Regions from separate parts of the Kitasatospora sp. NPDC048296 genome, predicted to be linked through region 2. Evidence: riboswitches for the same ligand, from Rfam matches in the RefSeq annotation. Region 2 holds a riboswitch; each other region holds the start of a gene.
The links. Region 2 has a riboswitch for thiamine pyrophosphate ahead of thiC (phosphomethylpyrimidine synthase ThiC). Riboswitches for the same ligand answer to the same signal wherever they lie in the genome.
Positions count from the first base shown of each region.

Region 1: it holds a riboswitch for thiamine pyrophosphate, as region 2 does, so the genes downstream of both, thiO (glycine oxidase ThiO) here and thiC (phosphomethylpyrimidine synthase ThiC) in region 2, are expected to answer to the same signal.
Region 3: it holds a riboswitch for thiamine pyrophosphate, as region 2 does, so the genes downstream of both, ACGF12_RS00350 (purine-cytosine permease family protein) here and thiC (phosphomethylpyrimidine synthase ThiC) in region 2, are expected to answer to the same signal.

Region 1 is NZ_JBICZB010000006.1:18,338-22,030, reverse strand. It holds gene ACGF12_RS06555 (NAD(P)/FAD-dependent oxidoreductase) at 1-1,168, opposite strand, end outside; TPP riboswitch at 1,311-1,423, shown strand; gene thiO (glycine oxidase ThiO) at 1,427-2,602, shown strand; gene thiS (sulfur carrier protein ThiS) at 2,599-2,808, shown strand; gene ACGF12_RS06540 (thiazole synthase) at 2,812-3,609, shown strand.
Region 2 is NZ_JBICZB010000001.1:333,629-337,321, forward strand. It holds gene ACGF12_RS01535 (cupin domain-containing protein) at 108-425, shown strand; gene tenA (thiaminase II) at 443-1,114, shown strand; gene ACGF12_RS01545 (DUF5326 family protein) at 1,309-1,509, shown strand; TPP riboswitch at 1,672-1,807, shown strand; gene thiC (phosphomethylpyrimidine synthase ThiC) at 1,802-3,616, shown strand; gene ACGF12_RS01555 (FAD-binding oxidoreductase) at 3,683-3,693, opposite strand, start outside.
Region 3 is NZ_JBICZB010000001.1:70,614-74,306, reverse strand. It holds gene ACGF12_RS00355 (glycerophosphodiester phosphodiesterase) at 1-236, opposite strand, end outside; gene ACGF12_RS00350 (purine-cytosine permease family protein) at 316-1,614, opposite strand; TPP riboswitch at 1,721-1,869, opposite strand; gene ACGF12_RS00345 (S1C family serine protease) at 2,100-3,693, shown strand, end outside.

The DNA of each region.
Region 1 (3,693 bases), on a different contig from region 2:
CCGCCGCGCGGGCCGGGTCCAGCACCGCCCCGCGCTCGATCAGCTTCCGCCCCTGGGTCAGGTCGCGCGGCCGGTCCACCGCCAGCAGCGCGCTCGGCGCCCCGTCACGCAGCCAGAGCACCGACCAGGCCGCGTCCTGCGGGCTGCCGCGCCACAGCAGCTCGTCGCCCTCGGCGTGCCGGCCGGCGTACTGGACCATCCGGCCGAACTGCTCGGACCAGAAGTACGGCACCGGATCGTACGGCGCGTCGGCCCCCAGCACGGCGGCGGCCGCGGCCTCGCCGGACTGCAGCGCGTGGTCCCAGTGCTGCACGGCCAGCCGGGCACCGGAGCGGGCCGACGGGTAGCTGACGCAGTCCCCGGCCGCGAAGACCCCGGGCAGGCCGGTGCGCAGCCGCTCGTCCACCAGGACCGCCCCGGCCTCGTCCAGCTCGACGCCCGAGCCGGCCAGCCAGCCGGTCGCGGGCCGGGCGCCGACGCCGACCACCACCTCGTCGGCGGGCAGGTGCGAGCCGTCCGCCAGCAGCACCGCGCCCGGCTCGACGGCGGCCACGCCGACCCCGCAGCGCAGCTCGACCCCGGCCTCGGCGTACCAGGCGGCCATCGCCGAGCCGACCCCGGTCGGCAGCGCGCCCGGCACCGGCGCCGGGCCGGCCTCCACCACGGTCACCTCGCAGCCGGCCTGCCGCGCGGCGGTGGACACCTCGGCGCCGATCCAGCCCGCGCCGACCAGGACCAGCCGCAGCCCGGGGCGCAGCAGCGCGCGCAGCGCCAGGGCGTCGTCCAGGGTGTGCAGCACGTGGGCGCGCTCGGCACCGGGCAGGGCGCGCGGAGTGGCGCCGGTGGCGATCACCAGCGAGTCGTACGGGAGGTCGCCGCCGTCGGTGTGCAGCACGCCCGGGGTGAGGCCGGTGGCGCGACGACCGGTGAGCAGCTCGATGCCGAGCTGCCCGTAGTCGATGTCCAGGGTGGTGGCGTCGGCCTTGCCGAGCAGCACGTCCTTGGAGAGCGGCGGCCGGTCGTACGGCGCGTGCGGCTCCTCGCCGACCAGGGTGATCCGCCCCCGCCAGCCGCCCTGCCGCAGCTTCAGGGCGCACTGCGCCCCGGCCAGCCCGGCCCCGACGACGACCACCTGATCCGTTCCGCTCAGCTCTGCCACGCCCGTCACTGTACTCAGCGCCGCGGCGGCACCCGGCAGGCGGGAGTTCGAAGACAGGCCCTGCGGGGGCGGGGCGGGCGGCAACCATCCTGCTCACCCGTCCCACCCCTCACACGGCCCTTCGGCCGGGCCGACCCCCGGCGTTAAGGTGGGTGCACCACACGGGAGCCCGGCGTACCGGGCTGAGAGGCGGGCTGGCACGGCCCGCGACCGTCCGAACCTGATCCGGGTCATACCGGCGAAGGGAGAAGAGCAGCTTTGTCACGCTTGCCATCAGGCGACCGCGCCGACGTGCTGGTGATCGGCGGGGGCATCGTCGGCCTCGCCGTCGCGTGGCGCGCCGCGCAGCGCGGGCTGGGGAACGTGGTCGTGGTCGACCCCTCCCCCGGCGGCGGGGCGGCCGCGGTCGCGGCCGGGATGCTCGCCCCGGTCACCGAGCTGCAGTACGGCGAGGAGCCGCTGCTGCGCCTCGGCATGGCCTCGAACGAGCGGTACGCGGCCTTCGCCGCCGAGCTCACCGAGGCGAGCGGCGGCGAGGACACCGGCTACCGCCGGTGCGGCACGATCGCCGTCGCACTGGACTCCGACGACCGCGAGGAACTGCGCGAACTGCACGCCTTCCACCAGCGGCTCGGTCTGGAGTCGAGCTGGCTGACCGGCCGGGAGGCCCGCAGGCTGGAGCCGATGCTGGCCCCCGGTGTGCGCGGCGGCCTGCACGTCGCGAACGACCACCAGGTGGATCCCCGGCGGCTGCTCACCGCACTGCTGCTGGCCGGTGAGCGCGCGGGCGTCGTCGGTCGGCGCGCCGAGGCCGTCGAGCTGCTCGTCGAGGACGGCCGCGCGGTCGGCGCCCGGCTCAGCACCGGGGAGACGGTGACCGCCGATCAGATCGTGCTCGCCGCCGGCCCCTACAGCCACCGGCTGCCCGGCCTGCCCGAGGGCGTGCTGCCCGCGATCCGCCCGGTGAAGGGACAGGTGCTTCGGCTCCGCATCCCGGACGCCTACCGGCCGTTCCTCTCCCGCAACGTCCGCGCGGTCGTGCGCGGGCAGCACCTGTACCTGGTGCCGCGCGAGAACGGCGAGCTGGTGATCGGCGCGACCACCGAGGAGCAGGGCTACGACACCACCGTCACCGCCGGCGGGGTGTACGAACTCCTCCGTGACGCCCACGAGTTGGTCCCCGGTATCACCGAACTCCCGCTGGTGGAGACCTCCGCCGGGCTGCGCCCCGGCTCGCCGGACAACGCCCCGCTGCTGGGCCCGACCCCGCTGCCCGGACTGGTCGCCGCCACCGGCCACTACCGCAACGGCGTGCTGCTCACCCCGGTGACCGCCGACCTGATCACCGAGTACCTGGCGACCGGCGAAGTCCCGGACCTCGCAGCGCCGTTCACGCCCGCCCGGTTCTCCCCCGACCACTCCACCACGAAGGCCTCCGCATGACCGAGATCGCCCTGACCGTCAACGGCGAGCCCCGCCGGACGCCCGCCGCCACGACCCTCGCCGAGCTGGTGGCCACCGTCAGCAAGGCCAACACCGGAGTAGCCGCCGCCGTCAACGAGGCTGTGGTGCCCCGTAGTTCGTGGTCCGACACGCCGCTGAACACCGGTGACCGGGTCGAGATCCTCACCGCCGTCCAGGGAGGCTGAGCCATGGCCGACGACCTTCTCACCATCGCCGGGACGACCTTCTCCTCCCGGCTCATCATGGGCACCGGCGGCGCGCCCAGCCTGGAGGTCCTGGAGCGCGCGCTGCTCGCCTCCGGCACCGAGCTGACCACGGTGGCCATGCGCCGGGTCGACGCCACCACCCAGGGCTCCGTCCTGGACGTGCTGACCCGCAACGGCATCCGGGTGCTGCCCAACACGGCCGGTTGCTTCACCGCCGGCGAGGCCGTACTGACCGCCCGGCTGGCCCGCGAGGCGCTCGGCACCGACTGGGTGAAGCTGGAGGTGATCGCCGACGAGCGCACCCTGCTGCCCGACCCGATCGAGCTGCTGGACGCCGCCGAGACCCTGGTCGACGACGGCTTCACCGTGCTCCCGTACACCAACGACGACCCGGTGCTGGCGCGCAAGCTGGAAGACGTCGGCTGCGCGGCGATCATGCCGCTGGGCTCGCCGATCGGCTCCGGTCTGGGCATCCGCAACCCGCACAACTTCCAGCTGATCGTGGAGAGCGCGGGCGTCCCGGTGATCCTGGACGCGGGTGCCGGCACCGCCTCCGACGTCGCGCTGGCGATGGAGCTGGGCTGCGCGGCGGTGATGCTCGCCTCCGCGGTGACGCGCGCTCAGGACCCGGTGCTGATGGCCGAGGCGATGCGGCACGCCGCCGAGGCCGGCCGGCTCGCCCACCGGGCCGGCCGCATCCCGCGCCGTTTCCACGCCGAGGCCTCCTCCGCGATGGCCGGCCGCGCCGCCCTGGACACCCGGGAGCGGCCCGCCTTCTGAGACCGGGTGTCCCGTGTCACAAGCCGGGCACAGCCGGGCCCGGAGGAGGTGTCCTCCGGGTCCGGCGCGCGGCTTCACCACTAG
Region 2 (3,693 bases):
CGGCCCAAGCCTGGCAGGCGCCCGGCCCGGGGGGAAGCTCCCGTCGGACGAGTTGGTGTTGAATGCACCTGGTCCACGCGGTGTACGGACGAGGGAGGACGGCAGCGGTGAAGCTGTTCCGGCTGGACGAACTGGACGCCGAGCGGGCGGCCAACGAGGGCGCGTACCTGCGCTTCCTGCGCGAGCCGCGGATGTCCGCCGGGCTGTACGCGCTCTCCCCCGGCGACACCGACCCGCAGACCGCGCACGAGCAGGACGAGATCTACCAGGTGATCAGCGGCCGCGCCGAGCTGACCGTCGGCGCCGAGACCGCGACCGTCGCGCGCGGCACCGTGGTGTACGTGCCGGCCGGCACCCCGCACAGGTTCCACCACATCACCGAGGAGCTGCGGGTGCTGGTGGTGTTCTCCCCGCCGGAGGACTGAGCGCTTAGGGTCGCAGCATGAGCACCAGGACCCTGACCGAGGAACTCTGGGCGTCGATCGAGCCGGTCTACGCCGAGATCCTCGCCCACCCCTTCATCGGCGGCCTCACCGACGGCACCCTGCCGCGCGAGGCCTTCCGCCACTTCGTCGTCCAGGACTCGCACTACCTGCGCGACTACGCCCGCGCGCTCGCCGTCTGCGCCGCCAAGGCACCCGGCGAGGCGGACGTCCGGGCCTTCGCCGACGACGCGGTCGGCGCGCTGGCCGCGGAGCAGGGCATGCACGCCGAGTTCCTCACGGCCTTCGGCGGCACCGCCGAGGAGGCCGCCGCCGAGCCGGTGCTGCCCACCACCCGGGCCTACACCAGCTACCTGCTGGCCACCGTCTACGGCGGGTCCTTCGCCGAGGCGCTCGGCGCGGTGCTGCCCTGCTACTGGATCTACGCCCGGGTCGGCGAGGCGCTACTCGCCCAGGGCTCCCCCGACCCGCTGTACGCCAAGTGGATCGCCACCTACGGCGACGAGGCCTTCCAGTCCGTGGTGCGCCGGGTGCTGGCGCTCACCGACCGGCTCGGCGGGGAGCTGTCCGCGGCCGAACGCCGCAAGGTGGTCGAGCACTTCAGGACCACCTCGCGCTACGAGTGGATGTTCTGGGACGCCGCCTGGCGCGGGGAGCGCTGGCCGGTCTGACCCCCGTCCGGGGGCGCCCCACCCGGTCGGTCTCGGGGGTCTCCCCGGGGGTGGGGATCGGGGTGATCTCGGGGTTCTCTCCGGGCCGTTGGGCCTCGTTCCGGGGCTGCGGCCACCGTACGATCGAAGCATCGAAAGCAAGCGGGATGCGGCACCGAGTCGGCGGCCGGCCCGAGGGGAGAAGAGGAACCGACATGGCTGAGCTCTGGAAGTCGCTGCCCTCCTGGGTGCGCAACATCGTCATCCCGGTGCTGGTCCTGGTGCTGGCCTGGAACATCATCGCCTTCGTCTTCGGCGTGGTCGGTGCCCTGCTGAGCATCCTGATCAAGCTGCTGGTCGTGGTGGGCATCGCGGCCGCCGTGGTGATCCTGGTGAAGAAGGCCGCGAAGAGCTGAATCCGCTCCGCCGCGCGGACCGCGGCGGAGCACCCCGGAGGCCCGGCACCCCGTGAGCGGGGGCCGGGCCTCGGCCTTTTCGGCCGGATATTCGGTGCGGGGGCCTTCTGGACCTGCGGCGATCGGCTCGCTACCGTGTTGGGCGTCATGTGCAGGCAACACCGCCTGCGACGCGGGAGCTCGGAGCACCGGGCTGAGAGGGCGCTGACCGGAACGTCGACGGACGGACCGACGGCTGCGTCGACCGCAGGAACCTGGACCGGGTAATGCCGGCGTAGGGAGTAGAGGTCAGATGACCACGTTCGAAGCACAGCCGCAGTCTGCCCAGAGCACCCCCAGCAGCGAGCGCACCGGCTACCCGACCCCGGCCTGGCGCAAGGCCTACCGGGACGGGTCCCGCCCGGACCTGCGGGTGCCCTACCGCGAGGTGCAGCTCACCAACGGCAGGACCGTGCCGCTGTACGACACCTCCGGCCCGTACACCGACCCGGCCTACGAGCCCGACGTGCGGCGCGGCCTGCCCGCCCTGCGCGACTCCTGGATCCGCCAGCGCGGCGACGTCGAGGAGTACGACGGCCGCGAGGCGCGCCCCGAGGACGACGGGATCAAGCACACCTCGCCGCGCGGCGGCAACCTGCGCAACCTGGACGCCGTCTTCCCCGGCCGCCCGCGCCGCCCGCTGCGCGGTCGCGGCGGTGTGGCCGTCACTCAACTCGCTTACGCCAAGCGGGGCGTGGTGACGCCGGAGATGGAGTTCGTGGCGCTGCGCGAGGGGCTGGAGCCCGAGTTCGTGCGCGACGAGGTGGCCCGCGGCCGCGCCGTCATCCCGGTGAACGTGAACCACCCCGAGGTGGAGCCGGCCATCATCGGCACCAACTTCCTGGTGAAGATCAACGCCAACATCGGCAACTCCGCCGTGACCTCCTCGATCGAGGAGGAGGTGGAGAAGATGACCTGGGCCACCCGCTGGGGCGCCGACACCGTCATGGACCTCTCCACCGGCCGCAACATCCACACCACCCGCGAGTGGATCCTGCGCAACTCCCCCGTGCCGATCGGCACCGTGCCGCTCTACCAGGCGCTGGAGAAGGTGGACGGCAGGGCCGAGGACCTGACCTGGGAGGTCTACCGGGACACCATCATCGAGCAGTGCGAGCAGGGCGTCGACTACATGACCGTCCACGCCGGGGTGCTGCTGCGGTACGTCCCGCTCACCGCGCGCCGCAAGACCGGCATCGTCTCGCGCGGCGGCTCGATCATGGCCGCGTGGTGCCTGGCGCACCACAAGGAGAACTTCCTCTACACCAACTTCGAGGAACTCTGCGACATCCTGGCGAGCTACGACGTCACCTTCTCGCTCGGTGACGGCCTGCGCCCCGGCTCGATCGCGGACGCCAACGACGAGGCGCAGTTCGCCGAGCTGCAGACCCTCGGCGAGCTGGGCCGGATCGCCCGCGAGCGCGACGTCCAGGTGATGATCGAGGGCCCGGGCCACGTCCCGATGCACAAGATCAAGGAGAACATGGATCTCCAGAAGGAGATCTGCGACGAGGCGCCGTTCTACACCCTCGGCCCCCTCACCACCGACGTCGCCCCCGGCTACGACCACATCACCTCGGGCATCGGCGCCGCGATGATCGCCTGGTGGGGCACCGCGATGCTCTGCTACGTCACCCCCAAGGAGCACCTGGGCCTGCCCAACCGGGACGACGTCAAGACCGGCGTGATCACCTACAAGATCGCCGCCCACGCCGCCGACCTCGCCAAGGGCCACCCCGGCGCCCAGGCCTGGGACGACGCCCTCTCCGACGCCCGCTTCGAGTTCCGCTGGGAGGACCAGTTCAACCTGGCCCTCGACCCGGAGACCGCTCGCGACTTCCACGACGAGACCCTCCCCGCCGAACCCGCCAAGACGGCCCACTTCTGCTCGATGTGCGGCCCGAAGTTCTGCTCGATGAAGATCAGTCAAAAGATCCGCGACGAGCACGGCGACGGGTCGACGGCCGTCTCCAGCGAGTTCGACGCCGACGCCGAGGCCGGCATGCAGGCCATGTCCGAGGAGTTCAAGGCCCAGGGCAGCCGGGTCTACCTCCCGCTGGCCGACTGACAGTCAGAAGCGCCGACCCCGTGCTCCACGCTCCGGGTCGGCGCTTCGCCGTCTCGGCGGCCGTCGTCATCCGGCCG
Region 3 (3,693 bases), 260 kb from region 2:
GAGACGGTGCCCTGGCCGTTCGAGACCCGGCCGATCCGGCGGTCGTGCACGCAGACCAGCTCGCCGTCGGCCGTCACCCGGACGTCGCACTCGACGGCGTCCGCTCCCTCGTCGAGCGCGCGCCGGTAGGCCGCGAAGGTGTGCTCGGGCAGGGCGTGGGAGGAACCGCGATGGGCGATCACCTGGACGGAGGGCGCGGTGCGCGCCGCCGACGGGGACAGGTCTGGGCTGGTCACGGGCCCAACGATAGGCGGCAGAGGTGACGCGGGGGCGAAGACGGTCCCAACCTGCGGGGCCGGTTTCGCCCCCGGTGCCTCAGGCGCCGGCGGCGCGCCGGGTCAGCGGGGTGAGCGCCCAGGTGACCAGGGCCGGCACCAGGAAGGCGAACAGCGAGGCGGAGGTCCACTCCTGCGGGGTGAAATGCAGGGCCCGCTGGGCCGAGGTCCAGAAGTCCGTCCACCAGCCGGCCACCGCGGTCGGCGCGATGAACTGGTAGACCGCGAAGCCCAGCACCCACGGCAGCAGCATCAGCCAGCGGGACGGCGCCTTCTCGGAGAGGTCCCAGCCGTGCCGGCCGGCCCCGAAGAAGTAGTCCACCGCCAGCACCGCGAGCAGCGGCACGAAGACCGAGCCGATCAGGCCGAGGAAGTTGCTGTAGGTGTCGGTGAACCTGTCGATCCGCAGTGCCAGCACGGTGGTCAGCACGCCGATCCCGCCGCTCAGCACCCGGCGGTCCACCCGCGGCAGCAGGTTCTGCAGCGACATCGCGGTCGAGTACACGTTGGCGAAGGACTGGTCGGTCTCGCGCAGCACCAGCACCAGCAGGAACAGCCAGCCGGCCCAGACGCCGAGGAAGGAGTCGAAGATCCGGCTCGGGTCGCCGTCGGACTGCAGCAGCGCCATCAGGCCGAGCACGTAGCACCAGACCTGGGCGACGGTGTAGCCGGAGAAGCTCCCCCAGAAGGACGAGCCCGCGGTGCGCGAGTGCCGGGTGTAGTCGGCGGCCATCGGGACGAAGGAGATCGACACCGCGATCATCGCGTCGGTGGCGCCCAGGAAGCCGTGCCAGTTGCCCGCGCCCGGGTCCGGTACGCCCTGACGGCCCAACTGGACGGTGAAGTACACCATCGCGACCGCGACCGCCCCGGCCACGAAGCGGCGCAGCACCGCGATCGCGCCCAGCGGCCAGATCGTCAGCGCGGTGGTCAGCGCGCCCGCGGCCAGCACGAACAGCCAGCGGTAGCCGGTGGTGTGGGCGACGGTCTGGGCGCCCGCCGAGATGGTCAGCAGCTCGAACACGCCCCAGCCGATGCACTGGACGATGTTCAGCACGGTCGGCAGGTAGGACAGCCGGGTGCCGAACAGCCCGCGCAGGTTGGCCATCGCGGGGGCGCCGGTCCGGGCGCCGATCAGCGCGGCCACGCCGAGCATCGCGGTGCCGACCGCCGTACCGGCCACGATCGCGGTCACCGCGGCGGCCAGCGACAGCTCGCTGCCCTTCTCGCCGAGCACGGTGGCGGCGGTGGAGAAGCCGATCAGGCTGACGCCCAGGTTCATCCAGAGCGCGAAGTGGTCCCGGAAGCGCAGGGTGCGCGGCGGCTCGGTGTCCAGCACCAGTGGCGCCTCGACACGCCCGTCGGTGCCGGGGGCGGTCGCGCCCGCGGGACGATCAAGGAAATCCTTGGACGTGGACGCGCTCGAAGAAGAGGATGGCGAAGCAGGCGGCATGGCCGATACTCCCTACGCCGGCATTACCCGGACAGGTTCCGGCGGTCAGCGCCCCCTCGACGGTTCGCCGGTGTCCCACTTGGCGTACGGTCGACATGCGCACTCTCAGCCTGGTCGGTCCAAGCTCCCGCGTGTCAGTTTGGAGCGACAGGCTAACCGGCACGGGTACGAACGCCAAAGGCCACGGGGTGTGCGGTCCGCATCGCGGAACGCCCGGGCGGAGGGAGGGGGGCTCCCCGACCGTCGCCGTCATCGCTGTCGTCGGTGTCGGCTAAGGATTCTTATGAGTTCTTCAGAGGGGTCCTTACGGCAATCGAATCGACAGTGCGAAAAACTATGGTCCTTGGTTCTGTCAGCTATGGAGGTCGTCCGTGAGCACCGAGCGCGAGGTTGGGCCCACCGGGCCGCAGGGGGAGCAGCCCGCGGGCCCCGAGGAGACGGCTGGGCCCGTTTCCGACGGCACCGCTCAGGGCGGCCACAAGCCGACGATGGCGTTCAGCCGGGTTCCCGAGCCCGAGCCCGAGGCCGCGCCGGAAGCCGCTGACGCGGCGTCGGCCGCCGCCGCGGGCGACGGCGGGCACAAGCCGACGATGGCGTTCAGCCGCGTCCCGGAGCCGGAGACCGCGCCGGAGGCCGGGCCCGAGCAGGTCGAGGCCGCCCCGGCTGCGGCCGCCCCGGCCGAGGGCGGTCACAAGCCCACCGTGGCCTTCACCAAGGTCCCCGCGCCGGAGGCCCCGGCGGCGCCCGCCGCCGAGGAGCACGCCGTCGACCCGGTCACCGGCTACATCGACGCCCCGCCGCCGGTCCTGCCGCCCGCGCCGCCCGTCGCGCCCGCGCCCGCTGCCGCGGCCCCCGCTGCTCCGGTCGCGGCCCCGGTGGCCCCGGCCCTGCCGCCGGCCGCCAACCCGTACGCGACCCCGTCCCACGGCGTGCCCGCCGCCGGTGCGCAGGAGCCGTACGGTGCCGCGCCCGCCGGTGCGCAGGAGCCGTACGGTGCCGCGCCCGCCGCGCACGGCCACCACCCGTTCGGCGCCGGCCAGCCGGTCGGCGGCTGGGGCGCCGCCCATGACGCCACCTCCGGCGGTGCGGGCTACCCCGGCGGCCCCGGAGGCCCCGACTACCCCGGCGGCCCGCTCGGCTACCCGGCCGACCACCCCGGCGGCCCCGGCGGCCCGCGCAAGAAGCGCGGCGGCCTGGTGGCCCTGCTCGCGGCCGTCGCGCTGGTCGCCGGTGTGGCCGGCGGCGCGATCGGCGTGGTCGCCACCAACCAGGTCAGCAGCAGCAGTTCGGCGGACGACCACCGCAGCACCACCGTCCAGGCCAGCGACACCCAGAAGAACGAGCCCGTCCCCGGCTCGATCGCCGCCATCGCGCAGAAGGCGCTGCCCAGCGTCGTCACCATCAAGGCGCAGAACAGCAGCGAGTCGGGCACCGGCACCGGCTTCGTCTTCGACACCGAGGGCCACATCCTCACCAACAACCACGTGGTCGCGCCGGCCCTCAGCGGCGGCAAACTGACCGTCAAGTTCGCCGACGGCACGTCCTACAGCGCCTCGGTGCTGGGCCACGCCGACGGCTACGACGTCGCCGTGGTCAAGATCGACAACCCGCCGAAGGGCAAGCTGGCGCCCCTGGCGCTGGCCGACTCCGACAAGGTCAACGTCGGCGACACCACGATCGCGATCGGTGCGCCGTACGGCCTGGAGTCCACCGTCACCAGCGGCATCGTCAGCGCCAAGGACCGTCCGGTCGCCTCGGGCGACGAGACCGGCGCGCAGGCCTCGTACATGAACGCCCTGCAGACCGACGCCTCGATCAACCCCGGCAACTCCGGCGGCCCGCTGCTCGACTCCAGCGGCGCGGTGATGGGCATCAACTCGGCGATCCAGTCCAACGCCTCCGCCAACGGCCGGGCCGGCAGCATCGGCCTGGGCTTCGCCATCCCGATCAACCAGGCCAAGTGGG